4 regions of the Stenotrophomonas sp. YJH_SMC_110 genome follow, and region 4 is predicted to be linked to each of the others. Evidence: predicted binding sites of a transcription regulator. Region 4 holds the regulator's gene; each other region holds the start of a gene.
The links. Region 4 encodes FliA, which starts transcription of late flagellar genes. Its sites were predicted from a motif close to TAAAGTTTNNCNNNCNNNGGCCGATAA; they were not measured.

Region 1 (7,169 bases), on a different contig from region 4:
CATGATCTCGTTGACCCGACCGACCTGACCGACGATGTCCTGCATGGTGCGCCCCGCGCCGTGCACCAGCTGCGCACCGGCACCGACCTGGGCCACCGAGGCGTCGATCAGCTCCTTGATCTCCTTCGCAGCACCCGCCGAACGCTGCGCCAACGCGCGCACTTCACTGGCAACCACGGCGAAGCCACGGCCCTGCTCACCGGCGCGCGCCGCTTCCACTGCTGCGTTCAACGCCAGGATGTTGGTCTGGAACGCAATCCCATCAATCACCGAGATGATCTCGGCGATGCGCTGCGAAGACGCCTCGATCTGCTCCATGGTGTGCACCACCTGGCTGACCACCTGGCCGCCTTCGCTGGCCACGCCCGCCGCGGAACCGGCCAGCGCGTTGGCCTGCAGCGCGTGGTCGGCGTTCTGGCGCACGGTGGAGGTCAGTTCTTCCATCGACGCGGCGGTTTCTTCCAGGTTGGCAGCCTGCTGTTCGGTACGGCGCGACAGGTCGCTGTTGCCGGCAGCGATCTCACCGGCGGCCAGGCGGATGCTGGCTGCCGACTGCTGGATCTGGCCGACGATCTGGGTCAGGTGCTGCACGGTGCTGTTGGCATCGTCGCGCATCACCGCAAACACCCCATGGAAGTCACCCTGCATGCGGGTACTGAGGTCACCGCCGGCGATCGCGCGCAGCAGCGTCGACAGTGCGGCCAGGTTGTGGTCGCTGACTTCCATCATGGTGTTGAGGGTCTCCACCATGCGGCGGAAATCGTGGTCGAAGCGCAGTGCATCACCGCGCACGGCGAAGTCACCGGCGGCGGCCGCAGCGGCAAGCTGCTGGATCTGCTCGTTGATCGCGGCCAGGTTGCGCTTGGTGGTCGCCATCGCAGCGGTGAACACCGCCTTCTCGCCCGGCAGTGCTTCCATGTCCACGCTGAGGTCGCCGACGGCATAGCGCTGCATCACTTCAACCAGGCGCTGGGTGACCGCGTTGCTGGAGGCCACCAGCTGGTTGCTGTCGGCCACCATGCGGCCGTACTCGCCCGGGAACGCCGCGGCATCCATGCGGTAGCTGAGTTCACCGGTATCGTGGCGGCGCGCCATTTCGGCCTGCGCAGCCATCACCGCCTGCAGCTGGCCGCGCATGCCCTGCATCGCGTCCAGCAGGCGCCCCACTTCGTCGTTGCTGCGCGCTGGCAGGGTGCTGTCCAGCTTGCCGGCGGCGACGTCACCGGCCACGCGCACCGCTTCGGCCAGCGGGCGGATCGCCAGGCGGCGCAGCAGTATGTAGACACCGGCGCTGAGGGTCAGCGCGGCGATCACGCCGACCAGCAGGGTCAGCCACAGCAGCTGGCGCGCTTCGGCCACGATCACCGCATGCGGCATCACCACGCCCAGCGCGAAGCGCTGCGGGGCATCGCCCACGCGCAGCGGCACATACACGCGCACGTTGCCGGCCGCATCGGGGCTGAAGGCCTCGAAGGGACGGTCGGCGGCGATCTCGGCCAGCATGCTGCGGGTCAGTGCGTCGTTGCGAGGCTTGCCGATTTCGGCGGCATTGGCCGAGGCCAGCACCACGCCCTTCGGCGACAGCAGTTCGACGCGGCCGGCCCCCATCGGCTTCAGCGTGGCCAGGTGCTTCTGCAACGCTGCCAGCGAGAAGTCGACGGTGAAGACACCGAGGAACCTGTCGTTCTCGATGATCGGCGTGCTCAGCGTACTCATCAGCACCTGCTGCCCGGCGATGTCATAGGCATACGGTTCGCTCACTTTCGGCAGCTTGTCGCGGCTGGGCACCATGTACCAGTCACCGGAACCGCTGGCGGTCTCGGTGTAATCGGTCATCACCGACTGCTGCGGCTTGCCCTCCTGCCAGGCCCAGTAGCTCATGTAGCGGCCGGTGGCATCGTGCGCCTCGGTGTTGACGAACTCGGCATCCTTGCCGTCGAAGGCATCGGGCTCCCACATGGTGCTCTTGCCCAGCCATTCGGGATGGGCGCGCAGCTGCTCGCCCAGCACCGCCGCCAGGCTGGCGCGGTCGGGCACGTCACCACGGGCGCGCTGGGCCAGCACGCCTTCAACCATGGCATCGTTGCTGGCAAAGGCGGTGCCCAGATCGGCCGCCACCTGGCGCGCCTCAGCGGTCGCCTCGCTGGTCATGGTCTGGCGCGAGGCGCTGATCAGGCTGGCGCTGGCCTGTCGGTAGATCAGGAACGCGGTCAGGCCGAAGCACAGCAGCGCGATCGCAGCGGTGCCCAGCATCAGCTTGTGGGCGATGCTGCCCGGGCGGCGGGCAGCGGCGGAACGGGAAGAAGGCATGGGAGGGTCCGCAAGGCAGTTCAGGACGACCGGCACCACGAAGGCACCGCGCAGGCGCGCGATCCGTCGCGCAGGCCACCGGCCGCCGGGCGGGCCCGGCGCTGGAAGCGCACCGGGTTAGCGGCCGCCCGCCAACGAGGTTGAGGCGACCGGCCTGCACATTCCTGAATCTGCTCAGGGTCGGGTCAGCCACCCGTCCGTCGCGATGGCCTCACTCGGCCACGCGGTCCTTGATCCACTGCGCGCGCGGCAGTACCTCGATGCTGCCGACGGCATACTGCTGCAGCACGTCGTCCGGCCCGAAGCACGGTTGCCAGCCCAGCTCACTGCGCAGGCGGGCACTGTCGTAGACACGGTCGATGCTCAATGGCAGCGGCCAGCCACGGCGTTCGAACTCGGCCAGCAGCTGCGGCGCGCGACGGGCCAGCACGCTGCGCGGGTGGGTGGCCAGTTCCAGGCAGTCCTCGCGCCGGAACGGCGTCGGTGCGCAGGCGAGATAGCGGGCGAATCGGGCGCCTTCGTCGAGCAGCAGTGCAGCGTGTGCGCTGGCCACATCGCGGGCGTCGATGCCGCGATGCAGGCGGAACATCGCCATGCGCTCGGGCGGTTCCGGGAAGCACCGGCCCATGCGCAGCACGCGAACGCTGAAGCCCGGCGTGGCGGCAGCTTCAGCCAGGGTCTCGGCCTGCAGCTTGGTGCGGTGGTAGATCGTGCGCGGCAGCGGCTCGGTGTCTTCATCGATCCAACGGCAGCCACCGGCTACCACGGCATGGCCGTACAGCGCGGTGGTGCTGGTCAGCACGAAACGCCGTGCGCCGGCTTCGCGTGCGGCCTGCAGCAGGTGCGCGGTTGCCTCCACGTTGATCTGCTGGAATACCGCGTCCGGCACCAGGCCGACATGCGGAGCATGCAGGGCCGCGGTATGGATGACCGCGTCCACGCCCTGCACCGCACGCGTGACCGCCTGGCGATCGGTGACATCGGCAATGATGCGCGTGGTGGCGAACGGGCTGCGGTCCAGCCCCACCACTTCGTGGGCGGCCGCCAACGCACCGAAGATCGCGCGCCCGATGCGCCCGGAACTGCCGGTCAACAGAATCTTCATTGAGTCCATTCACTCGAAGCGCCCGGGAACTACCGGGATGCTTCGATTCTAGGCATGCATTCGCGCATCTGCGATAGGACAGCCATGCAATCGTGCGTTCATCTTGACGACCTCGCAGGCGCCAGCAGTTGCCGCGCGATGAACAGCGGATCGTCGCCGCCGGCCACATCAGGCCTCACGCCGGTGCCTTCCCATTTGCCGCCGGTGCGCAGATTGATCGGTTGCCGGTCGGGAATGCTGATCTGATAGCCATCGGGCAGCAACACAGGATCACCAAACATATGCGCGGCACCGCCACTGCGCGTGCCGACAATGCGCGCGCGGCCCAGGGCCTGCAGCGAATAGGCGACGAACTCGGCCGCCGAACCGGTACGCCGGTCGATCAGCACCACCAGCGGCTTCAGGTACACAGGCAGGCTGGCAGGCGGCAGCGGTACCGGCGTGCGCCGGCCACGCTGGTCCAGCTGCTGCACCGCGCCGATCTTCGCGTCCAGCAGCGTGCGCACCAGCAGGTCGGCACTTGCATCGTCGCCTCCCCCGTTCTGGCGCAGATCCAGCACCAGGCCATCGGTGTCGGCCAGCAGCGTGAAGGCCGCAGCGAACTTCGGCCGCGCCAGATCCAGCGGGTAAAAAGTACTCAACCGCAGGTAGCCAATGTTGCCTTCCAGCACCAGCACCTCGCGCACACCGGCACCATTGCTGCGGGCATCGGCACGCCAGGCCATCAACCAGTCGTCCTGGCCGGCAGCTGCGTCCACGCGCTCAACGTGGAAGTGGCCATCGAACATGTCCAGGTCCTGGTTCAGGCGTGCACTGAACGCAGCAGGATCCGAACAGCTGCCCGCATACCGCTGCTGCGCCGACCAGCTGCGCAGGGCATCGGCGATGCGGGCGGCCTCCGCCTCGTCCAGGTACTGCGCCTGCACGGCGCTGGCGGCCGCCTGCAGCACCGCATCCTGCGCCGGGCAGGCCGTCGCCAGCAGCGCGCCGAGCATCCAGGAGACCGCCATCATCCACCCCGCATTGAGGATATATAAGCGCTTATATATCATCCCACTCATGGATCTCCAACACGCCACGCTGGGTACCCTGCTGCGCGCACTGCTGGACCAGCTGGACCCGGCCGTCGAGCAGGCCTACCGGCACCTGCAACTGGACTACCGGCCGCGCTACACGCCGGTGCTGCGCACGCTGATGGCGCAGGGCCCCTGCCGGATCAAGGACCTCGCGCTGGCCTGCGGGCTCAGCCATTCGGCGCTCAGCCAGACCGTGGCGGCGATGGTGCGCGATGGTTGGCTGCACACTGCCAATGGTGACGACGGGCGCGAACGCATCCTGCAGTTGAGCCCGCGCGCGCAGCGCGCGATGCCCGTGCTGCAGGCGCAATGGCAGGCCACCGCAGTGGCGGCACGCAGCCTCGATGCCGATCTGGGGCAGTCGCTGGAGCAGGTGCTGCGCAAAGCACTGGTGGCGCTCGAACAACGGCCCTTCGCACAGCGCCTGCAGGACGCCCGCCGGCGCTGAGGCGCTACTGCTCTGCAGCCATCTCGATCTCGCTGAGGAAGGTCCAGCTGCCGTTGGCCACGCGCAGCTCCAGCGTGCGGCATTGCGCAGCCAGGGGGGCTGCATTGCCGAGCACGTACTCCTCTTCGGTCGAGCCCATCACGCCGGACTGGGTGAAGGGTGCCGACAGCGTGCCGATCGTTACGGCGGCAGTTCCGGGCTCGGCGCACATCACCTCCACCGACGTCGGCGTGACGATGCCCCAGGCCGGGCGGGTCATCGTATGCAGGCCGATCCAGTCCACCCGTCGGCGCTGGCCCAGGTCGATGGTGATGCTGACGTTGCCGTGCACGCCTACCCAGCCCGCGTCCATCGGATTGCGCGGGTCGCCTACACGGCGGTCGAACAGCTCATGGCCGCTGCCGTCGGGATAGCTGGTCGCCGGCGCCACGCTGTAGTGATAGGTGGTCTGCACCGGATCGACGAGGTACGAGGCACCCAACCCGTACAACCCGCGATAGGTGTTCATCATCCGCGGCGCCTCGCCGTAGCCCTGGCCGGGGCCGACCACTTCGGACATGTGGTACTGGTTGAGCCAGGCAACGCGCTTGCCAGCCGAACGGGCGCTCCACAATTGCTGGTTGATGCGCTGCACCGACGCCGACCGGTATGCACCGGACAGGCCGTTACCGGCATCAAGGAACAGCGGGCTGCCATGGTTGAACAGCTCGATATCGGCCCACACAGCGCTGGCGCCCAGCTGCGCCGACAACGCCTGGTAGTACTGCTCGGTGGAATAGCCCGGTCGATCCCACTGGAACAGTTTCGCGTGCGACGCCGCGCCGATGCCGTCCTGCCAGATCTGCACGTCGACCCCCGTGGCAGAGCGAAACCGTAGCGCAGCACTGGCCACGCTGGCCGGGTCGACGCTGGAGGATGCCAGATAGGGCGCCACCATCACCGGCCTGGATGGCGTCGCCGCTTTCAGTGTGGAAACGATTGAACGATAGAACGACGCACGCTCGGCCGGTACCTGCGCGGGCTCATCGGTGATGTACCAGCCGGCGAATGCCGGATGCATCGCGTACTGCTGGGCCAGCTGCGCCATCGACTGCGCTGCGTCCTGCGCCACCGCTGCAGCGTTCGAGCCCTGCCAGAACGCCGCACACTGGCCCGAACTGTAGGTGGTGCCGACCACGACCTTCATCCCACGCGCTGCGGCCGCGTCCAGCACCGTGCCCAGCTTGGCCGGGAAGCCGGCGATCCATTCGAAATCCTGCGCGCTGCTGGCGCAGCCCACGCCGGCACGGGTGGCGCGGGTCTGGCCGATGATGAGCGTGTCGTTGCCCAGGTCCCGCAGTTCGTCGAGGAACAGCGGCAGCTGCGCCGCTGGCAGCTGCTCATCGGTGGACGAGTAACCGAAGTGAACGAAACTGCCGCTCAGCAGCGCAGTGTCCGCATGGGCCGGTGCAGCGCAGGCCAGCAGTACAAGCCATCCGAATCTGTTCACGGCGTCCTTTCCTGTCTGGGCGGTCATCCGCCATGCCGGTCCATCCTAGCCAAGCGGCGCTCATCGCGCAGCGGCGTAGTTGCGCCGTGAAAGCCAGTGCGGCGTGGCGTGAGGGCAGCACCGCCGGTGCGGACACTGCCTTAGCCGGGCACACGCAAGGATGAGCTCCCCTTCCATGCACCGGGAGCCTTCACATGGCTGACCAGCATCACGGCACCTCCCATCGTGGCTTCGCTTCGATGGACCGGGACAAGCAGCGCGCGATCGCCGCAAAGGGTGGACGCGCCGCGCATGCGTCCGGCAATGCACATGAGTTCAGCCCGGCCGAGGCACGCGTGGCAGGCCGCAAGGGCGGCGAGGCGATCAGCCGCAATCGCCAGCACATGGCAGCGATCGGCCGCGAAGGCGGGCACGCGCGCCACGCCAATGCACGGCAACAGCGGCAGCACGCGGCCGAACCCGCGCCGACGAAGGAAGGGCCGCAACGCCAGCAAGGCTGACCGCAGCGTGCTCAGGCGCGCCTGCACTGGCGGTACAGGGCGAGCGCCGCCAACAGGGCCAGCACGCCGGCGACAGCCATCGCCCAGCCGAAACCGCTGGCAATCGCGCCGCGGTACCAGGCCAGTATCTGCGTCCCCGGCAGCAGTGAAGACGGCTGCAGGATCAGCGTGCGCGCCTGTGCGGCCACTGCGGGCTGCCCTGCCGCCTGCGCGGTGGCAGTGAACTGGCATACCGCGCGCA
Region 2 (7,169 bases), on a different contig from region 4:
AGACAGGTCGCTGGTCACCGGCATGGTGCTCAGCATCTGCGCGAACGAGTGCGTGTCGTCGATCAGGTTACGGTCGTGGATGCGGTTGGAATAATCCAACGCAACGTAATAGGCCAGGATCGTATTGAAGGTAAGCAGGCCCAGCATCGGCAACGCCAGGAAGGCGAGCAGGCGCCGGCGCAGGCTGGGGGGGCCACTGATCACGGGGCGCTGTCGTCCTGCGCGTCTTCCAGCATGTAGCCCAGTCCGCGCACGGTGCGGATGCCCATGCCGCCGGGCTGCAGCTTGCGGCGCAGGCGGTGCAGGGCGATGTCCAGGCCGTTGTCGGTCAGGTCCTGGCCCCAGTCGCACAGCGCCTCCACCAGCTGTGCGCGCGAGACGATGCGCTCGGCGCGTACCGCCAGTGCCGACAGCAGGCCGAACTCGCGTGCGGTCAGTTCCAGCGACTGGTCGTCGATCCATACCCGATGCCCGGCCAGATCGATGCGCAGGCGGCCGATGCGCAGGTCCGGGTTGCCATTGCTGGTCACGCGGCGCAGCTGTGCGCGCACGCGGGCTTCGAATTCGTCCAGTGCGAATGGCTTGACCAGGTAGTCGTCGGCACCGAGGTCGAGCACGCGCACGCGTTCGGCCAGGCCGTCGCGGGCGGTCACCACCAGTACCGCCAGGCCATCGCCGCGCTGGCGCAGGCGCTGCAGCACGTCGCGGCCATCCAGCTGTGGCAGGCCCAGGTCCAGCACCAGCAGCGCGTATTGGGTCGAACCCAGCGCGGCGTCGGCGTGCGCGCCGTTGTCGACGTGGTCGACCACATGCCCCTGCCGGCGCAGCGAGGCGCACAGGCCGGAGGCGATGTCCGGGTCGTCTTCAGCAATCAGAACGCGCATGCGCGGGGAGCTCCTGTAACGGTCGGGCCCAGCGGGTGGACGGGGCGGGCCTCTCGGCTGCCGAGGGTAGCCGCAAACCGGGTGAAGGTGGAGCGCGCCGGCACCTCCCGGCACCGTCGCGCTGTCCCGCCATTCAGTCCTGCAGGCCCGGCTCACCCAGTGCCAGCGGCACCCGTGAGCCGTCCAGCAGGCCGCGGCTGAGCCTGCCATCCTCGATGAACAGCAGTTCGCCGTTCTCGCCGTTCTTGATGCTGCTGTCGATGGCGATCACGCGGTCGCCGTGGAAGCTGCTGACGTGTGGCATCGAGGTATGGCCAACCACGATGCGCGTGAGCTGCAGGCGGTCGAGCACGGCCTGTACCGCCGCGGTGTCGAGGCGGCCATCGAAGTAGCCGCGGTACCAGATCGGGCTGGTCTTGCCGTCATACAGCGGTGCGGTGGCCGGGTCGGCCTTCACTTCGGCCTTGGGCAGGCCCAGAGAGGCCTGATAGGCCGCATTGGTGCGTGCCGGGTCCAGCGCCAGCTGCACCGCTTCGGGCGAGATGCCGCCATGCAGGAACAGGGTATCGCCGATCTTCAGCAGCACCGGGCGGGTGCGCAGCCACTGCCCGATCACCGAGTCGGCGCCATACAGTTGCGGGTAGCTGCGGCCCAGCAGCTGGGCGCTGCGCAGGTACTTCGGGTTGACGTAGCGCAGGTCGTCGTACAGCACCATGGTTTCGTGGTTGCCTAGCACGAAGTGCACTGCGCCACCGGCGGCGGCGGCCTGCTGCTGCAGGCCGTACAGCAGCCAGAACGCCTCGGTCACCTGCGGGCCGCGGTCGAATACATCGCCAGCGATGACCAGCGTGTCCTTGCCCAGGGCCCAGCGATCCTGCGCGTCGATGACCTGGTGGGCGCGCAGCAGGCGCACCAGCAGCCCGTACTGGCCATGGATGTCCGACAGCGCGACGATGCGCGGCGCGGCCGGCAGCACGGAGACCGAGGCCGCATTCGGCGCGGCCACGTGCACAGTGTGTTCGTAGCCACAGCGCGGCGCGATATCGGTGCCCGTCGTGTTGATGGCCAGCGAGCGCGACTCGACCTTGTCGTCGCAGATCCACTTGGCCTGCAGCTGGTCGCCCTGGCGGAATACATAGGGGCCATCGGCCTGCACGTGGTCGGCGGGCGCGGCAACCTCGCGGGCCTGCGTGGTTGCTGTGGCGCAGGCCAGCAGCGGCAACAGCAGGGCGGTCAGCAGGAAAGGGCGATAGCGCGGCATCGGCGGCGTCCGGCGGCGGAAACCTCCGATGCTAACCGGCGCGGCCCGATCGTGGTGTGCGCGAATGGGCGGATCAGGCGCCGCGCCGGTCGTCCTTGAGCTTGCGCACGCGGGTGGCGGCGGCCTGCAGCGGCTGACCGTCGCGCCCGTGTGGCTGCATGTAGGGCAGTGGTCGCCGCGTGCTGGATTCGATCAACTGCGAATGGGCTTCACCGGCGCTGAAGCGATGGCGTTCTCCCCACTGGCGCAGCGCGACCAGCAGCGGGAACAGTTCCTGGCCGGCGCGGGTGAGCACGTATTCCTGGTAGGCCGAGCCATCGGAGGCCGGTTGCAGTTGCAGGATGCCGGCCTCGACCAGCCTGCGCAGGCGATCGCTGAGGATGTTGCGCGCCGCGCCGAGGCTGCGCTGGAAGTCGCCAAAGCGCGTGACGCCGTCGAAGGCATCGCGGATCACCAGCAGTGCCCAGCGATCACCGAGCAGGTCGGCGCTGCGGGCAACGGGGCAGGGACTGTTGGCGTGCATGCTGTGGCCTCCGAATGTGGTTGCAGTTTAAAACCAATGACGATAGCCTGCATCAAGTTTCAAATTGCAACTACATCATGAGCGCATCGATGTCCCGCCCATTGCTGACCCTGCTCGCGGTCGCGGCCGGCGCCAGCGTTGCCAACGTCTATTACGCGCAACCGCTGCTGGATCGGCTGGCACAGGCCTTCGCACTGGACCGTGCCGTGGCGGGCGCAGTGTTGGCGGCAACCCAGGCCGGCAGTGTGCTGGCATTGCTGGGCCTGCTGCCGCTCGCCGATCGCGGTGACCGGCGACGCCTGCTGCGGATGCAGTTGATCGCGCTGGTGCTGGCCCTGCTGTGGCTGGCAGCGGCACGCACGGCCGGTTGGCTGTTGTCGGGCATGCTGCTGGCCGGGCTGTTGGGCACCGCGCTGACCCAGGGCTTGATCGCCTATACCGCCACGCTTGCGCCGCCCGAGCAGCGCGGGCGCCTGGTGGGCGTGGTGCAGGGCGGCGTGTTCATCGGCCTGTTGCTGGCGCGCGTTGTATCGGGCGCGGTCACGGCCACCGTCGGCTGGCGGGCGGTCTATCTGCTGTCGGCAGCGCTGATGGCGGCCCTGGCCGTGCTGCTGTGGCGGCGCCTGCCGGCGGTGCCGGTGCCGGCGGTACCACCGCGCTGGCGCGAACTGCTGGGTTCGATGCTGGGCATGCTGCGCCGGGACCGCGCGCTGCGCGAGCGTGGGCCGCTGGCATTGCTGCTGTTTGCTGGCCTCAACGTGTTCTGGGCGGCGGTGCCGCTGCCGCTGTCGGCGCCGCCGTTGCAGTGGTCCACCGCGGCCATCGGCGCACTGGGCCTGGCCGGCGTAGTGGGCGCCTTGATGGCGGCGCGGGTCGGGCACTGGATGGACCGCGGTTTCGCCGGTCGGGTCAGTCTTGGCGCGCTGCTGCTGATGCTGGCCGCGTGGTGGCCGCTGCTGGGCCTGCCGCAGTCGCTGTCGTTGCTGCTGCTGGGCGTGATCGTGCTCGACCTCGGTGGGCAGGCACTGCACGTATCGAACCAGGCGCTGCTGCTGCGTGCACCGGCAGAACAGCATGGACGCCTGGTGGCGTTGTACATGCTGTTCTATGCAGTGGGCAGTGGTGCCGGTGCGGCTGCCGGGCCCTGGATGCAGGCCCGGCATGGCTGGCCTGCCGTGTGCCTGCTGGGTGCAGGCATCGCGGCACTGGCGCTGCTGTGGTGGGCAGCATGGCGGGTGGTGGCGTCCAATGCATCGGCTGGCGGGCGAACCGGTAGAGTCGATTATCGGTAGAGTCGACTGTCAGTCGACTGCTCTTCGCCCCGCGTGCGAAAAATCCCGCGCTGCGTGCGATAGTCGACCAGCGGTCGACTCTACCTGTCCTGTCGTCATCGCTGCAGTGCACGCCGTCCCGGTGCTTCCTCAAGGTCCGCGCTGGCCACTACCACGCGGTTGCGGCCGCTGCGCTTGGCCTCGTACATCGCCGCATCGGCCCGTGCCATCAGCCGCTCGTAGTCCGGGTGGCCGTCATGGCCGGCTACGCCGATGCTGGCGGTCAGTGCCAGTACCTGGCCGTTGGCCAATGCCACCGGTGACTGCGCGATCTGCCGCCGCAGGCTTTCGGCGATCACCGCGGCCTGTGATTCGCTGGCCGCGACCAGCACCACCACGAACTCCTCGCCGCCATAGCGGAACAGGTAGTCACTGCCGCGGGTCAGCTGGCCGAGCAGGCCGGCGACGTGCTGCAGCGCGCGGTCCCCGGCGTCGTGGCCGTGGCCGTCGTTGATCGCCTTGAAGTGATCCAGGTCGAGCAGCAGCAGCGAGAACGGCGTGCAGTTGCGCGTGGCCAGTTCGATCTCCCGGCGCAGCACGGTAGGCAGGAAGCGGCGGTTGAGCAGGTTGGTCAGCGCATCGCTGCCGGCATCCAGCTCACCGATGCGCTCGAACAGCAGCGTCATCAGGGTGCGGATGGCGGCCAGGTCCTCGCGGATGGCCGGCAGCACCGCCAGTCGTTGTGCCGGGGCATCGTTGCTCGCCCGCTGCAGGTTGCTGTCGATGCGGGCCATCAGCTGGCCGACCTGCCGGGTCTCGCTGCTCTCGCCGAAGCTGGGGATGCCCTTGTGGGTGAACCACAGGCCGAACTCGGAAGTGGCCAGGCTGGCGCTGTCGCTGGCCTGTACGTGGCCAGCGAGCGCGTAGAGCAGGGCGTTCTCCCAGTCCAGCAGCAGTGCGCGCTGGCGTTCGCGTTCGGTGCCGACGTTCTGCACCAGCGAGAACAGCCGGTACGCAGCATCGGCGCGGGTCGAGCGCTCGCGTGCATGGGTATAGGCCAGGGTCATGCCTTCCATGGCGATGTCCATGATCGCGCTGAGGCAGTCGATGGCGGCGAACGCAGTGGCACTGTCGGGCGCGTCGTCGTGCAGGCGCACGAACAGTTCGTGCTTGAGCACGCGCGCGCCGCGGGTGACCAGGTCGACCGGAATACCGACCCGGGCATGCACATCGCCGATCACCCGCTGCGAGGCAACGGCGCCGGCAATACCGTCGGCATTGGTGGTCAGCAACTGCACCAGCCAGCGCTGCATGGCCGGCTGCAGGCGCTGCTTGACCTGATCGTGGGACAGGAAGCGGCGTGCACGCCCGTCCTGCAGCAGTACCTCGTAGAAGCGTTGGGCCAGCGCCGGCGGGGCATCGGCGGCGGCGGCGTGCAGCAGCGCGGTGGCGGCAGGGCCGGCCTGTTGCAGGCAGTGCTGCCAGGCCTCGGCCAGCGGTTGGCTGGCATCGTCCAGTTGGGGTGGTTCCACGTCGATCTCTGACTGCGTACGGCAAACCACGGGTATCGGCCGCGGTGGCGCACGGTTGATGGCGGGTTGGCCGGTCAGTTTATGCGCGATGCAGGGTTGCACGGCGCGCAAAGCACGTCGGCGCCGCGGCGGCAATGAGTGAACGCATTTGAGAATCACTCGCATTGATGGGAGAATGCGCGCACGGATCGGCCCGCAGGCGACTGCAGCGACGCTCCGCCTCCCCCTCGTCGTTGCCTCAAGCCCTTTGCCAGAGGCCCCGTTGCCCTGCCAGAAGGTCCAGATCATGTCTCCTGCCGTTGTCCTTTCGCCGCGCCCGCTGGCGCTCGCCGTTGCCGCCCTGCTGGCGGGAAGCGCCCTGACCGCCCAGGCCGAAACCGATGCCACCGATATCGACACGGTGCATGTCACCGCCTCGCAGATTGCCCGCCAGGCACTGGGTACCTCGACCATCACCGCCGAGGACATCGCCAAGCGCCCGCCGGCCAACGACATCGCCGAGCTGCTGCGCACCATGCCGGGCGTCAACCTCACCGGCAACAGCGCCTCGGGCCAGTACGGCAACAACCGCCAGATCGACCTGCGTGGCATGGGCCCGGAAAACACCCTGATCCTGGTCGACGGCAAGCGCATCGGTGCGCGTGATGCCGTGCGCATGGGCCGTAGCGGTGAGCGCAATACCCGCGGTGATACCAACTGGGTGCCGGCGGAAATGATCGAGCGCATCGAAGTGCTGCGCGGCCCTGCGGCGGCACGCTATGGCTCCGGTGCGTCCGGTGGCGTGGTCAACATCATCACCAAGCGCCCGACCGGCGACCTGACCGGAGCGGTCGACCTGTATGGCCTGGTGCCCGAGCACAGCGCCGAAGGCGGCAGCGAGCGCGTCGGCCTGCAGCTGAGCGGGCCGATGACCGACACCCTGTCGTTCCGCCTGTACGGCAACCTCAACAAGACCGACGCCGACTCACTGGACCTCAACCGCCAGTACGCCACCAACCCGAACGCGGTGCCGCCGGCTGGCCGCGAGGGTGTCAAGAACCGCGACGTCAACGCGTTGCTGCGCTGGGACATCACCGCCGACCAGGTGGTGGAGTTCGAAGCCGGCACCAGCCGCCAGGGCAACATCTACGCCGGTGACCGCGCGGTCAGCACTACCGGTACCTCGACCGGCGTTGACCTGGCGGCGCTGGCCGACGGCGAAGCGGAAACCAACCGCATGTACCGCAACACCGGCGCGATCACCCATCGCGGCCGCTGGGGCGACGTGACCTCGCGGGTGACCGCCGCGGTGGAAGCGGTCAACAACTCGCGCATCAATGAAGGCCTGGCCGGTGGCCCGGAAGGCAGCTTCAACGGCACCGACTGGTCGACCTCGCGCCTGCGCAACTACCAGCTGGATGGCGAAGTGAGCTTCCCGACCTCGCTGGGCAGCGTCGAGAACATCTGGACGCTGGGCTTTGAATACCTGGACAGCCGCCTGACCGACCCGTACTCGATGAGCCAGTCCAGCAGCAGCGGCGGCGGCATCCCGGGGCTGTCGGCCGATCGCGCGCGGGGCAAGGCCGACGCGCAGACCACCGCAGTGTTCGTCGAAGACAACATCTACCTGGGTGAGCGCTGGATCGTCACCCCGGGCCTGCGCTTCGACCACCACAGCCAGTTCGGCAACAACACCAGCCCCAGCCTCAATGCGCAGTT
Region 3 (7,169 bases), on a different contig from region 4:
AGCTGAAGAATGTTGCGGCCGTCGCGATCCATGCCGAGCTGCCGCCGTTCGCCAAGCCGGGCCAGCCGATCGACATCACCGTGTCGTCGATCGGCAACGCCGTCTCGCTGCGCGGCGGCTCGCTGCTGATGGCCCCGCTGCGCGGCGCCGACGGCCAGATCTATGCGATCGCGCAGGGCAACCTGATCGTCGGCGGCTTTGGTGCGCAGGGCAAGGATGGTTCGCGGGTTTCGGTGAACGTACCGAGCGTGGGCCGCATTCCCAATGGCGCCACGGTCGAGCGTGCCCTGCCCGACCCGCTGGCCAATGGCGGCGACATCACGCTGAACCTGCACAACAACGATTTCACCACCGTTTCGCGCATGGTCGCCGCACTCAACAACGCGTTCGGCGAAGGCGCCGCGCGTGCGGTCGACGGCGTGACCGTGGCCGTGACTGCGCCGACCGATCCGGGCGCACGCATCGGCCTGCTGGCCCGCATCGAGAACCTGGAGCTGACCCCGGGCAGCGCCCCGGCCAAGGTCGTGGTCAATTCCCGCACCGGCACGGTGGTCATCGGCCAGCAGGTGCGGGTCGGCCCTGCCGCGATCTCGCATGGTTCGCTGACGGTGACGATCCAGGAGAACACCAACGTCAGCCAACCCAATGCCCTGTCCGGTGGCCGTACCGTGGCCAGCCCACAGTCGACCATCACCGCCACCAACGACGGCAGCCGCATGTTCAAGTTCAGCGGCGGCACCACCCTGGACGAGATCGTGCACGCGGTGAACGCCGTGGGCGCGGCGCCGGGCGACCTGATCGCGATCCTGGAAGCCCTGAAGCAGGCCGGCGCATTGAGTGCCGAGCTCGAGGTGATCTGACATGCGCATCAATCCCGCATTCGACCTGCACCCGGCGCAGCAGAACGACCCGGCGAAGATCGACAAGGTCGCACGCCAGCTGGAAGGCCAGTTCGCACAGATGCTGGTCAAGAGCATGCGTGATGCCAGTTTCGGCGACTCGCTGTTTCCCGGCGAGAACAAGATGTTCCGCGACATGTACGACCAGAAGATCGCCGAGGCGATGACCCGCGGCAAGGGGCTGGGCCTGTCCGGCATGATCAGCCGCCAGCTGTCCGGCCAGGCCGCCGACGGCCCCGCGCTGGATACCCGCGTGGATCCGGCCAAGGCCAGCCGCGCCTACCAGCTCAACGCGCCGGACAAGCCGGCACCGTCGCTGCCGTTGGAAGATGGCAGCCAGGCCGTGCGCATGCTGCAGCAGATGGCGGCCGGCGCACAGCACGGCGCGCAGGCCGCGCTGGCACCGATGGAACAGGCACTGGACCTGATCGCCGGTCGCGAAAGCAGCAGCCTGCACCGCTCGCTGGGCACCGAGGATCCGTACATCGGCAACCTGCAGGGCGAGGACTGGTCCACCAACAACGACCAGTGGTCGGCGACGGCCAGCAACCGCGGTACGGCCATGAGCCAGGCCGATGCGATGGCTACCCGCACCGCCGTGGCCCAGCTGGGGCCGCACACGCCGGAAGGTTTCGTCGCCAGCATCTGGCAGCACGCGCAGAGCGCGGCCAGGGAACTGGGCGTGGATGCCCGTGCGCTGGTCGCCCAGGCCGCGTTGGAAACCGGCTGGGGCAAGCGCCACATCCGCCAGTCCGACGGCAGTACCTCGCACAATCTGTTCGGCATCAAGGCCACCGGCTGGAGCGGCCAGCGCGTTGAAGCCGGCACCCACGAATACGTGGATGGCGTACGCCGCAACGAAACCGCCAGCTTCCGCGCCTACAGCTCGCCGGCCGAAAGCTTCGCCGACTACGTGCGCCTGCTGAAGACCAGCCCGCGCTACCAGCAGGCCCTGCAGGCCGGCACCGACGTGCAGGGCTTCGCCCGTGGCCTGCAGCGCGCCGGCTATGCCACCGACCCGCGCTATGCGGCCAAGATCGCCGCGATCGCCGGCGGCCCGACCATCGAGCGTGCCGTAGCGGCCGTGACCGACGCCGGCGCGCGCCTTGGCCAGACCTTCGCCAGCACCGCGACCGCGGCGCTGGGTATCACCCGTCGTTGAGGAACCCCATGTCCAGCGTACTTTCCACCGGTACCGGTGCCCTGCTCGCCTTCCAGCGTGCGTTGGCGACCACCAGCCACAACGTGGCCAACCTCAATACGCCCGGCTACAGCCGGCAGAAGGTCAACTTCGCTACCGCCGACCCGCAGAACTACGGCTATGGCACGGTCGGCAACGGCACCCGGATCACTGACATCCGCCGCACGGCCGACCAGCTGGCGATCTCGCGCCTGCTCGACAGCAGCGGTGAACTGGCGCGCCTGAAACAGCTTTCGGGCATGGCCGACCGGGTCAACGCGCTGTTCTCCGATGCGGCCACCAATGTGGCCGGCGTCTGGTCGAACTTCTTCGATTCGGTCAGTGGCCTGTCGTCCAACGCGGCCGGCACCGCCGACCGCCAGAACATGCTCGACGGCGGCAAGGCGTTGGCCAACCGCTTTGTGCAGCTCAACACGCACTTGAACAACCTCAACAGCGAGGTCAACAACGGCCTGCTGGCCGGTGCCACCGAGGTCAACCGCCTGGCGCAGGAAATCGCGCAGATCAACGGCGCCATCGGCACCAACATCGCCTCTGCCGCACCCGATCTGCTCGACCGCCGCGACCAGCTGATCACCCAGCTGATCGGCTACACCGGTGGCACGGCGGTGATCCAGGACGGCGGCATCATGAATGTCTACACCGCCGGCGGCAACGCGCTGGTGGTGGGTACCACGGCGACCAAGGTCACCACCGTGGCCGACCCGTACCAGCCCGAGCGCCTGCAGTTGGCGCTGGAGACCCAGGGCAACACCATCCGCCTCGACCCGAAGGCGGTCGGCGGCCAGATCGGTGGCCTGCTGGAATTCCGCGACACCGTGCTGACCCCTGCCCAGGCTGAACTGGGCAAGCTGGCGGTGGGCCTGGCCGAGAGCTTCAACCAGGCGCACCACCAGGGCGTGGACCTGTATGGCCAGCTGGGCGGGGACTTCTTCACCATCGGCAACCCGCGCGTCACCGGCAACAACAGCAATACCGGCACCGCCAGCCTCAGCGCAACCTACGGCGACCTGGGCAAGCTGGACGCGCAGAACGTGGTGCTGCAGTTCGATGGCACCAACTGGAAGGCCAGCCGCGCCGACACCGGCGCCAGCATCCCGCTGACCGGCACCGGCACCGCCGCCGATCCGCTGGTGATCAACGGCGTCAAGCTGGTCGTCGGCGGTACGCCGGCTGCAAATGACCGCTTCCTGCTGCAGCCGACCGCGGGCGTGGCCGGCAGCATGGAAGTGGCAATCACCGATCCGTCGCGCATCGCCGCCGCTGCAGCGGTGAAGGGCGCGGCCGCCACCGCCAACACCGGTACCGGCAAGCTGAGCGGTGTCACCGTCACCGATTCGACCAACGCCAACCTGCGCAATCCGTCGGCGATCGTGTTCACCTCGGCCACCACCTACACCATCGACGGTGGGCCGCCGCAGACCTACACGCCCGGCCAGACCATCAGCGCCAACGGCTGGAGCTTCGTGCTGGACGGTGCACCGAAGGTGGGCGATACCTTCAACATCACCCCGACCCCGGCCGGTTCGTCGGACAACAGCAACGCGTCGAAGCTGGCCAAGGTGGAAAGCGCGAAGGCGTTCAACGCCGGAACGGTGACACTGAACGGTGCACTGGGTGGCCTGACCACCCAGGTCGGCGCCGCCGCCCGCTCGGCCGAGTACTCGCTCGACGCGCAGCTGGTGATCAATGACAAGGCGCAGGAAGCCCGCGACGAAGTCTCCGGCGTGAACCTGGACGAGGAAGCGGCGGACATGCTGCGCCTGCAGCAGGCCTACCAGGCCGCCTCGCAGCTGATCTCGACCGCCGACAGCATGTTCCAGACCATCCTGGGAGCCGTCCGCCGATGAGCAGCCGCATCTCCACCAGCATGATGTTCAACCAGTCGGTGTCGCTGATGATGGCCAAGCAGGCCAAGCTCAGCCATCTGGAGCAGCAGATCGCCACCGGCAGCAAGATCGTCAGCGCCAAGGACGATCCGGTTGCCGCCGGCACCGCGGTCGGCCTTGACCGCAGCCTGGCTGCACTGGACCGCATGAAGCTCAATGCCGGCAACGTGCAGAACCGCCTGGGCGTGCAGGAAAACACCCTGGCACAGGTCAACGACCTGATGGCACGCGTCAACGATCTGACCATCCAGGCCAGCAATCCGGCGCTGAGCGCGGCGGACAAGAAGACGCTGATCACCGAGGTCAACCAGATCCGCGACGGCCTGCTGTCGCTGGCCAACGCCGATGATGGCACCGGCCGCTACGTGTTCGGTGGCACCAACGACGGCGACCCGCCGTTTGCCAAGATCAACGGCAAAGTGGTCTACCGTGGCGACCAGACCCAGCGCCAGGTCGAAGTCGGTCCGGATACCTACGTGAAGGACGCGCTGCCCGGCAGCGAGATCTTCATGCGCATTCCCACCGGCGATGGCTTCGTCGACGGCAGCGCCGCGGCCGGCAACACCGGCAACGGCGTGCTGACCAACATCACCCGCGACGGCAGCGACAGCTGGAACGGCCAGGGCTTCAGCGTGCGCTTCACCACTGGCAACCAGTACGAGGTGGTGGATGGTGCGGGCAACGTGACCGGAGCCGGCACCTACAAGGCCGGCGACGATCTGGAAGTGAACGGTGTGCGCCTGCGCATCACCGGCGCACCGGCGGCGGGTGACAGCTTCAACGTACAGGCCGCCAGCAGCCGAGACATCTTCTCCACCATGGACAACCTGGTGGCGGCGCTGGGTGCCGACACCGGTACCACCGCACAGATGACCGCGCAGCAGAACCAGCTGCAGAGCGCACTGCGCGACGTGGCGCGCGCTTCCGAGCGGATGATCGATTCGCGTGCCGCAGGCGGTGCGCAGTTGAAGGCGCTGGACAATGCGGCCGACATGCGCGAGGCCAATGGCGTGACCCTGAAGACCACGCTGTCGCAGATGCGCGACCTGGATTACGCCGATGCGCTGAGCCAGTACCAGCTGCAGAGCACCGCGCTGCAGGCGGCGCAGACGATCTTCTCGCAGATGCAGTCGATGTCGCTGTTCAACAAGCTGCGCTGACGCGCCGCCCGAGTCAGTCCCGAAAGGCCGCGATGCCCTGCATCGCGGCCTTTTTCGTTTGCGCGCCTGCCCGCCGCTGCGCGGCTACCTGGCCGTCGCCGACCGATTTTCCGTGATTCTCCATCAAGCCCGGCCCGACCCCGCCGATACCTTCATCAGCGCTGGTCAGGCCCTGCCCGACCGCCCCTCCCGGGGCCGCTTCCACCCTGGCAACAGGGCTGAAAACCCCGGGAAAACAGCTTCAGGCAACGAATTCTGGCTTCAACGGAATTCACGGCTAAAGGTTGTTGACAAAGCGCCGTTATTCATTTGGCAACGGCGAAGCACACAGCCACACAAAAAAACAGGCGGCGCTTCGTTTCATTCACCAACGGGTTCCATATAAGAGGAGACGACCCCATGGCACAGGTAATCAACACCAATACGATGTCGCTCAACGCTCAGCGCAACCTGAGCACCAGCGGCAGCTCGCTCGCCACCACCATCCAGCGCCTCTCGTCCGGCCTGCGCATCAACAGCGCGAAGGACGACGCGGCCGGCCTGGCCATCAGCGAGCGCTTCACCACCCAGATCCGCGGTCTGGACGTGGCCATCCGCAATGCCAACGACGGCATCTCGCTGGCCCAGGTCGCCGAGGGTTCGCTGAACGAAGTCGGCAACAACCTGCAGCGCATCCGCGAACTGGGTGTGCAGGCCTCCAATGCCACCAACTCGGCCAGCGACCGCAAGGCCCTGCAGGCTGAAGTGACCCAGCTGGTCAGCGAGATCGACCGCGTCGCCAAGCAGGCCGACTTCAACGGCACCAAGCTGCTGGACGGCAGCTTCACCAGCCAGCTGTTCCAGGTGGGTGCCAACGCCGGACAGGCCATCGCCATCAACAGCGTGGTCAACGCCAAGGCCGATTCGCTGGGCGCGGCCACCTTCGCCAACGGTTATACCGGCACCGCACTGGCGGTGGACAAGGCGACGGCCGACACCACCTACTCCGGCCTGCAGGTCTCGGTCACCCCGCCGGGCGGCACCGCCACCACGGTCACCATCAGCGACTTCACGGTGAAGGCCGGCGAATCGATCACCTCGGCCACCGCCGCGGCGATCAACAACAAGCTGGGCGAAACCGGCGTGGTTGCCTCGGTCAATGCCGGCGTCGTCAGCCTGGCCTCGGTCAAGGATGGCCAGACCTTCGCGCTGGGTGTCAGCGCGGCGACTCCGCCGGCCGGCGCCACCGCCGCGACCCTCGCCGGCCTGGGCCTGACCGAGACCAGCACCAACGGCGGCACCCTGACCGGTGCAGCGGCCAGCTTCGTCAAGGACCTGAACGTCACTACCGCCGAAGGCGCACAGAAGGCGATGTCGATCGTCGACAAGGCCCTGGAATCGGTCAACAGCGTCCGCGCCGACCTCGGCGCGATCCAGAACCGCTTCACCTCGGTGGTGGCCAACCTGCAGACCTCCTCGGAGAACCTGTCCGCGTCGCGCAGCCGCATCCGCGATACCGACTTCGCCAAGGAAACCGCCGAACTGACCCGCACCCAGATCCTGCAGCAGGCCGGTACGGCCATGCTGGCCCAGGCCAACCAGGTACCGCAGAACGTGCTCAGCCTGTTGCAGCGCTGACATGAGCCGCCCCCGGGGCACGTCGGGGGCGTCTAACCCAACTCACGTGCAACCGCTCAAGGACCTCTCCTCATGGCACAAGTCATCAACACCAATACGATGTCGTTGAATGCTCAGCGTAACCTGAGCACCAGCGGCAGCTCGCTGGCTACCACCATCCAGCGCCTGTCCTCCGGTTCGCGCATCAACAGCGCCAAGGACGACGCCGCCGGCCTGGCGATCTCCGAGCGCTTCGGCACGCAGATCCGCGGTACCGACGTCGCCATCCGCAATGCCAACGACGGTATCTCGCTGGCCCAGGTCGCCGAAGGTTCGCTGACCGAAATCGGCAACAACCTGCAGCGCGTCCGCGAGCTGTCGGTGCAGGCCTCCAACGCCACCAACTCGGCCAGCGACCGCAAGG
Region 4 (7,169 bases):
CTTGCCGACTCCGCCCTTCTGGTTGGCGACTGCCCAGATGCGCATCGGATTACTCCTTCATTGCCGGGGGAACGGCGGCGCCGACGCGGCTGCCAGCCGGCACCGGTGGCAACGTCACCGGTGCGATGGGGGAGGTGGGGGCGCTGGCCGGCGTTGCGGCGGCCTGTTCGGTGACGGTGCTGCCGGTGGCGCCGGTGGCTGCGTTCAGGCGCTGGCCGAGCGGGTCCACCGAATGCGAGGTGTCGGCCAGGATGATGACCATCACCCGGCGGTTGCGGTTGCGGCCCTGTGCGCTGTCGTTCTCTTCGCGCGGGCGGAACTGGCCATAGCCGACCATCGCCAGCCGCGACGGCTGCACGCCCTGGTCGGCGAACAGATGCACCACGCTGGCGGCGCGTCCGGCCGACAGCTCCCAGTTCGAAGGGAAGGTGGCGGTGGCGATCGGCACGTTGTCGGTGTGGCCTTCCACGCGCACGCTGTTGGGCACGTCGCGCAGCACCTCGGCCAGGCTGGCCAGGGTCTGCCGCGCATGTACGTCCAGTGCGGCCGAGCCGGTGGGGAACAGGATGTCGCTGTTGATCTCGACCTCGATCCACAGTTCCGTGCGGCGCACGCTGATCATGCCGCGGTCGATCAGCGGCGCCAGGGCGGCGGTGAGGCGGTCGGCAATCGTGTTGAGCTGGCGCTCGGCACGGGCGATCTGCTCCTGGTTGTGCACCGACACCGGCATGCGCATCTGCGAGGCCATCGACGGCAGCAGCGTCGGGTCGTGCGAGGGCGCCGGCGCGGACGGTCCGATCTTGGTGCCGGACTTGATCACCGACGGGCTGTCCCAGCCGCCACCCTGCACCTGCTTGTTGCCCACCTGCACCGGATTGATCGTGCGCGGCGCGCCACCGAAGGCATCGGTGAGCGCGTCGGCCATGATCCGGTACTTGCCCTCGTTCACCGACGAGATCGCGTACATGACCACGAAGAAGGCGAGCAGCAGCGTCATCAGGTCGGCATAGGGGATCGCCCATGCTTCGTGGTTGGCGTGCTCTTCGTGGTGCTTGCGGCGGGCCATGTCAGTGCAGGAAGCCGGAGAGGTTGGTTTCGATGTTGCGCGGGTTCTCGCCCTGGGCGATCGAGATCAGGCCTTCGATGACCATTTCGCGGTCGCGCGTGTTGTGCGAGATCACGCTCTTGAGCTTGGCGGCGATCGGCAGGAACAGCAGGTTGGCCGAGGCGATGCCGTAGATCGTGGCGGTGAACGCCGCAGCGATGCCGTGGCCGAGCTTGCTCGGGTCGGCCAGGTTCTTCATCACCGCGATCAGGCCCAGCACGGCGCCGATGATGCCGAGCGTCGGTGCGTAGATGCCCATCGCTTCGAACACCTTGGCGCCGGCCTGGTCCTGGTGTTCCTGGCTGCCCAGTTCGATTTCCAGCATGTGCCGCATCGATTCGGGCTCGACACCGTCCACCAGCAGCTGCAGGCCCTTGCGCAGGAACGGGTCCTGCTGCGCTTCCACCTGCGATTCCAGGCCGAGCAGGCCCTGGCGGCGGGCGATGTTGCTCCACTCGACGATCTGCTGGATCAGTTCGCGGCGATCGCTGTGCGGCGGGCGCACGACCCAGCGCACGATCTTGAACGCATGCTTGAACACCGCCGGCGAGGTGTGCAGCAGGATCGCGGCAACGGTGCCGACGATGACGATCACGAACGCCGCAGGCGACCACAACGACGCCAGGCCGGCGCCCTTGAGGATGCTGCCACCGACCAGCGAGGCCAGGGCGAGAAAGAGTCCAATGAGGCTGAGTCTATCCATGGATCCGGTATCGGCTTGTATGAATGGGACTTGAGACACCGGTACGGGCTACTGGTGCGACTTCACGGTTTTACGGGTTCAGCAAGCGGGTCAGTCGTGCGGGCTGCGCAGGCCATCCACATCCAGGATCAGCGCCATGCGACCATCGCCGATCAAGGTTGCACCGGCGTAACCGCGCAGGCCGCGCAGGGCCTTCGGCAGTGGCTTGATGACCACTTCCTCGCGCCCACGGACCTGGTCCACGACCAGGCCGAAGCGCGCTTCGCCGGCCTGCAGCACCACGATGGTCAGCAGGGTCGATGCGGCCGGCGTCACATCCAGCCACTGCCGCAGATCGACCAGCGGCAGCGTGTGCGAACGGCGGTCGAGCACGGCACGGCCATCGAACCAGCCCAGCGAGGTGCGCGGCGCGTGCAGTACCTCCATCACGCGCGCCAGCGGCAGCGCATAGACGTCCTCGCCGGCCTGCACCAACAGGGTCGGCAGGATCGCCAGGGTCAGCGGCACGCGGATCAGGAAGCGGCTGCCGCGGCCCAGCTCCGACTGGATCTGGATCTGCCCGCTGAGTTCGCGGATGCGCGACTGCACCACGTCCATGCCGACGCCGCGTCCTGAAATATCCGTGACTTGCTGCTTGGTCGAGAAGCCGGGCAGGAACACCAGGTGCAGGCACTCCTCGCTGCTCAGGCGGGCGGCGGCTTCCGGATCGATCAGGCCCTTCTCGCGTGCCTTCGCGCGCAGCTTTTCCGGATCGATGCCGGCGCCATCGTCCTGCACCTCGATGCTGACGTAGTCACCTTCCTGCTGCGCCGACAACCGCACATGGCCCATCCGCGGCTTGCCCTGCGCTTCGCGCAGGTCGGGCATTTCCACGCCATGGTCGATGGCGTTGCGGACCAGGTGCACCAGCGGGTCGGCCAGCGCTTCGACCAGGTTGCGGTCGAGCTCGGTCTCGGCGCCGATCAGCTCCAGGTCCACTTCCTTCTTCAGCGAGCGGGCGACGTCGCGGGCGACCTTGGGGAAGCGCGAGAATACCTTGCCCACCGGCTGCATGCGGGTGCGCATCACCGCCGACTGCAGGCGCGCGGTGGCGATGTCCAGGGTGGACACGGCGCGGTCCAGCTCCTCGTCGCGCAGGCGCGCACGCAGGGTCTTGAGCCGGTTGCGCGACAGCACCAGTTCGCCGATCAGGTTGACGATCGCATCCAGGCGCTTGGTGTCCACGCGCACGGTGTGTTCGGCTTCGGCCAGCGGCTTGGCGGCCGGCTTGGCCACCGGTGCCGGTGCGGTGGCCGGGCGCGGGGCGGCGATCGGTGCCGGCGCCACCGCAGCCGCGGGCCTGGCGCCGGGTGCGGCGCCACCGTGCAGCTGGTCGAGCAGGGCTTCGAACTCATCTTCGCTGATCAGGCCGTCGTCGGCCTTCTTTGCCGGCGCCACCGCAGTCGGTGCGTTGCCACCGTGCAGCTGGTCGAGCAGCGCCTCGAACTCGTCGTCGGTGATCAGGTCGCCGGCACCGGCCGCCGGTGCGGCGGCAGCGGCGGCAGGCGCTGCTGCACCGCCATGCACGTCGAACTGGGCGATCAGGTCCGGCGGTGCATAGCCCGGCTCGGTGCCGGAAGACACGGCATCGAGCATCGACTGCAGGTAGTCCAGCGATTGCTGGGCGGCGTCGAAGTGATGGGCCTGCAGCACGGCCTGGCCGGCACGTGCAGCGCCCAGCGCCTCTTCAGCGGCGTGGCACAGCTCGACCATGGCGGTGACACCGAGGAAACCCGCGCCGCCCTTGAGCGTGTGGTAGCCCCGGAACACCGCGTTGAGCTGTTCGGTGTCCTGCGGTGCCTGCTCCAGCGACACCAGCTGTTCGCCGAGGCGATCCAGGATTTCCTGTGCCTCGATGATGAAATCGGCAGTGATGTCGTCGGATACCGCGCTCATGCTTACAGCCCCAGATCCGACAACAGGTCGTCGGCGTCGTTCTGCGAGACCGCGTGGCGGTCCAGTCCCTTCAGTGCCGGCCCGGCCAGTTCCGGGTCGGTGCGATGCTGTTCCGGCGGCAGGCCGAGCGCGCCGAAGCCTTCATGCACGCGGCGGACGATGCCGACCACGCGACGGATGATCTGCCCGGTCAGGTCCTGGTAGCTCTGGGTCAGGGCGATCTCGGTCAGGTTGTGGCGGATGCGCTCCAGCTGCACGTCCTGGCCTGGCTGCAGGCCTTCGGCGCGCAGCTGCTCGGTCAGGCTGCGGCATTCCTCGGCCAGGTCCAGGGTGCGGTGGGTAGCGTGTTCGGTCATCGCCACCACGTGGTCCAGACGTGCGCACGCATCGTCCAGTTCGCCGGCCTCGCTGGGCACGGTCGGCAGTTCGCCCAGGGCCTGCCCCAGCTCGCGGGCCAGCCGCGAGAGGCCACTCATCATCGGCTGCGTGCGCAGCGCGACCAGTCCGTCGATGCGTTGCCGCCAGGCGGCTTCGTCACCGGACTCCAGGGCATCCAGGGCTTCCTGCAGGCGCAGGGCGAGGGCGTTCTTGTCGACCGTGGTATCCATCAGGCGCTGGCCGCCAGGCGTTCGAAGATCTTGCCCAGCTTCTCTTCCAGCGTCTGCGCGGTGAACGGCTTGATGATGTAGCCGTTCACGCCGTTCTGGGCCGCTTCGATGATCTGCTCGCGCTTGGCTTCGGCGGTGACCATCAGCACGGGCAGGGTCTTCAGCTTGGCGTCGGCACGGATCGCCTTGAGCAGTTCGATGCCGGTCATCACCGGCATGTTCCAGTCGGTGACGACGAAATCGAAGGGCTGGCTCTGCAGCAGCGACAGCGCGGCATGCCCGTCCTCGGCTTCGGCGGTGTTGGTGAAGCCCAGATCGCCCAGCAGGTTCTTGACGATTCGACGCATGGTCGAGAAGTCGTCGACGATGAGGATGCGCATGTTCTTGTTCAAAGCAGAGTTCCTTTGTTGTTCATTCCGGGCGGCCGGGGGCAGTCGCCTCGGGGATGTTCATTCTTCCAGGCCGGCGTCGACGGCCTCGAAAATCTTCAGGCGGCCGCGCAGGCGCAGCACGGCCTGGCCATGGATCTGGCAGACCCGCGACTCGCTCACGCCGAGCACCGCGCCGATCTCCTTCAGGTTCAGCTCCTGCTCGTAGTACAGCGAGAGCACCAGCTGTTCGCGCTCGGGCAGGTGGCCGATGGCCTTGCCCAGCTCGCGACCGAACTCGCCGCGCTCCAGCACCTGTTGTGGAGTCGGGCCGCCCTGGGCGACGGTATCCAGTTCGCCCTGGTCTTCGATGCGCGACTCCAGGCTCAGCACCTGGCCACGTGCGGCGTCTTCCATCAGGCGCAGGTATTCCGGCAGCGGCATCTCCATCGCGGCGGCCACTTCGGTGGCGCTGGCGGCACGGCCCGTGCTCTGTTCCAGGCGGCGGATGGTGGCGGCGGCGTCGCGTGCACGGCGGTGCACCGAGCGCGGCACCCAGTCGCCACGGCGGATCTCGTCGATCATCGAGCCGCGGATGCGGATCGAGGCATAGGTCTCGAACGAGGCGCCCTGGTCGGCGTCGTAGCTGCGCGAGGCTTCGATCAGGCCCATCATGCCGGCCTGGATCAGATCATCGACTTCGACGCTGGCCGGCAGGCGCGCGGCCAGGTGGTGGGCGATGCGTCGCACCAGGTCCGAATGCTGGGCGATGACCTCGTTGGCCGCCGAGCGCTGGACTTCCCTGTACTGGTGGGCTGCGCCTTTCATGCGGCCACCCCACGCTGCTTGAGGATGCGTTCGAGGAAGAACTCGACGCCACCGCGCGGTTCGGTCGGTGCCTGCCAGCGCGCGGTGCGGCGTGCGATCTCGGTGATCGCCAGCGCCGACGGGCTGGACGGATAGGCCTTCACCACCGGCTGCTGGCGCTGCACCGACAGGCGCAGCCAGTCATCCTGCGGCACGCAGCCCAGGTAGTTCAGCGAGACATCGGCGAGGAACTTCTCGCAGACGCGGGTCAGCTTCTCGTACAGCACGCGGCCCTCGTTCGGGTCGCGCACCATGTTGGCCACCACCTGGATGCGGTCCACGCCGCGCTCGCGCGACAGCACCTTGATCAGTGCGTAGGCGTCGGTGATCGAGGCCGGTTCGTCACAGACCACCACCACGGTGTCCTGCGCGGCCTGGCAGAAGGTCAGCACGCCGTCGGTGATGCCGGCGGCGGTATCGACCACCATGATGTCCAGCTCGCGTTCCAGTTCGGAGAACACGTTGACCAGGCCGACATGCTCGGCCGGGGCAAGCTCGGCCATGTGCCGGCGGCCGGAAGCGGCCGGGACCACCAGCACGCCGTTCGGGCCTTCGACGATGACGTCGTCCAGCGAGCAGCGGCCGGCCACCAGGTCGGCCAGCGTAAAGGTGGGGTTCAAGCCCAGGATCACGTCGATGTTGGCCAGGCCCAGGTCGGCGTCCAGCAGCAGCGTGCGCTTGCCCATGCCCGCCAGCGCCACCGCCAGGTTGGCGGACACATTCGTCTTGCCCACGCCGCCCTTGCCGCCGGTCACCGCGATGGTGCGCACAGGGCCGAGCGGCTCGCTGCGGGTGGCCGACAGCGGGAAGGTCTTGGTCAGCTTGGCGTACTCACGCGACGGCATGGTTCAACTCCGGGTTGCAGGGCATATCGGCCGCTCGGCGCAAATCTTCAAGGCGAAGTACAAGATTGGCTGCACTGGCCCGGTGCAGGTCCTCCGGGACGTCCTGGCCATCGGTCACCCAGGTGATCGGCAGGGCGTGGTCCACGGCCACCGACAGGGCGTTGCCGAAGCGGCCGGTCTCGTCCAGCTTGCTCAGCACCAGGCCCTGCAGGTTGGCCGCACCGAAGCGGCGCACCACCTCGTCCATGTCGCCGAAGCTGGTGTTGGCCGGCAGCACCAGCAGGGTGCGCACCTGGCGCGCGGCGCGCAGCCACTGCAGCTGGGCGGCCAGGGCACGGTCGCGCGGGCCCAGGCCGGCGGTATCGATCAGCACCAGCTTGTAGTCCTTCAAGCGTTCCAGCAGCTGGTCCAGGTCGGTGCCGCTGTTGGCCTCGTGCACGGCGATGCCGAGCTGGCGGCCGTAGCCATACAGCTGTTCACGGGCGCCGATGCGGGTGGTGTCGGTGGTGACCAGGGCGACGTCACGCGGGGCCTGCTTCTCGGCGAAGCGCGAGGCCAGCTTGGCGATGGTGGTGGTCTTGCCGGCGCCGGTCGGGCCGACCAGCGCGATCACGCCGCCTTCCTCCAGCGGGTCGACCGGGGCGATCGGCAGCTTGCGCGAGATCAGCCCCAGCATCAGGCCGCGGCCACGATGGGCTTCGGTTTCCAGCGGGATCTGCATGGCCACGTCGCGGGCCA

Region 1: a site for FliA is predicted at 2,428-2,454, ahead of AC5P6H_RS02310 (methyl-accepting chemotaxis protein). Genes of this name have one in related genera too.
Region 2: a site for FliA is predicted at 5,504-5,530, ahead of AC5P6H_RS10420 (GGDEF domain-containing protein). Genes of this name have one in related genera too.
Region 3: a site for FliA is predicted at 5,428-5,454, ahead of AC5P6H_RS19215 (flagellin). Genes of this name have one in related genera too.

What each region holds. Positions count from the first base shown of each region.
Region 1 is NZ_JCAFSM010000001.1:534,284-541,452, forward strand. Features, by position in the region: gene AC5P6H_RS02310 (methyl-accepting chemotaxis protein) at 1-2,310, opposite strand, end outside; gene AC5P6H_RS02315 (NAD-dependent epimerase/dehydratase family protein) at 2,522-3,415, opposite strand; gene AC5P6H_RS02320 (S41 family peptidase) at 3,514-4,425, opposite strand; gene AC5P6H_RS02325 (MarR family winged helix-turn-helix transcriptional regulator) at 4,475-4,939, shown strand; gene AC5P6H_RS02330 (DUF4434 domain-containing protein) at 4,944-6,428, opposite strand; gene AC5P6H_RS02335 (KGG domain-containing protein) at 6,623-6,928, shown strand; gene AC5P6H_RS02340 (MFS transporter) at 6,940-7,169, opposite strand, start outside.
Region 2 is NZ_JCAFSM010000004.1:286,190-293,358, reverse strand. Features, by position in the region: gene AC5P6H_RS10445 (sensor histidine kinase) at 1-204, opposite strand, end outside; gene AC5P6H_RS10440 (response regulator) at 201-884, opposite strand; gene AC5P6H_RS10435 (metallophosphoesterase) at 1,018-2,145, opposite strand; gene AC5P6H_RS10430 (winged helix-turn-helix transcriptional regulator) at 2,219-2,668, opposite strand; gene AC5P6H_RS10425 (MFS transporter) at 2,758-3,960, shown strand; gene AC5P6H_RS10420 (GGDEF domain-containing protein) at 4,056-5,471, opposite strand; gene AC5P6H_RS10415 (TonB-dependent siderophore receptor) at 5,758-7,169, shown strand, end outside.
Region 3 is NZ_JCAFSM010000017.1:9,631-16,799, forward strand. Features, by position in the region: gene AC5P6H_RS19195 (flagellar basal body P-ring protein FlgI) at 1-860, shown strand, start outside; gene flgJ (flagellar assembly peptidoglycan hydrolase FlgJ) at 862-2,061, shown strand; gene flgK (flagellar hook-associated protein FlgK) at 2,070-3,950, shown strand; gene flgL (flagellar hook-associated protein FlgL) at 3,947-5,149, shown strand; gene AC5P6H_RS19215 (flagellin) at 5,549-6,766, shown strand; partial or broken gene AC5P6H_RS19220 (flagellin N-terminal helical domain-containing protein) at 6,839-7,169, shown strand, end outside.
Region 4 is NZ_JCAFSM010000013.1:26,699-33,867, reverse strand. Features, by position in the region: gene AC5P6H_RS18705 (ParA family protein) at 1-45, opposite strand, end outside; gene motD (flagellar motor protein MotD) at 50-1,066, opposite strand; gene AC5P6H_RS18695 (flagellar motor protein) at 1,068-1,808, opposite strand; gene AC5P6H_RS18690 (chemotaxis protein CheA) at 1,899-3,743, opposite strand; gene AC5P6H_RS18685 (protein phosphatase CheZ) at 3,746-4,351, opposite strand; gene cheY (chemotaxis response regulator CheY) at 4,351-4,743, opposite strand; gene AC5P6H_RS18675 (RNA polymerase sigma factor FliA) at 4,801-5,547, opposite strand; gene AC5P6H_RS18670 (MinD/ParA family ATP-binding protein) at 5,544-6,431, opposite strand; gene flhF (flagellar biosynthesis GTPase FlhF) at 6,418-7,169, opposite strand, start outside.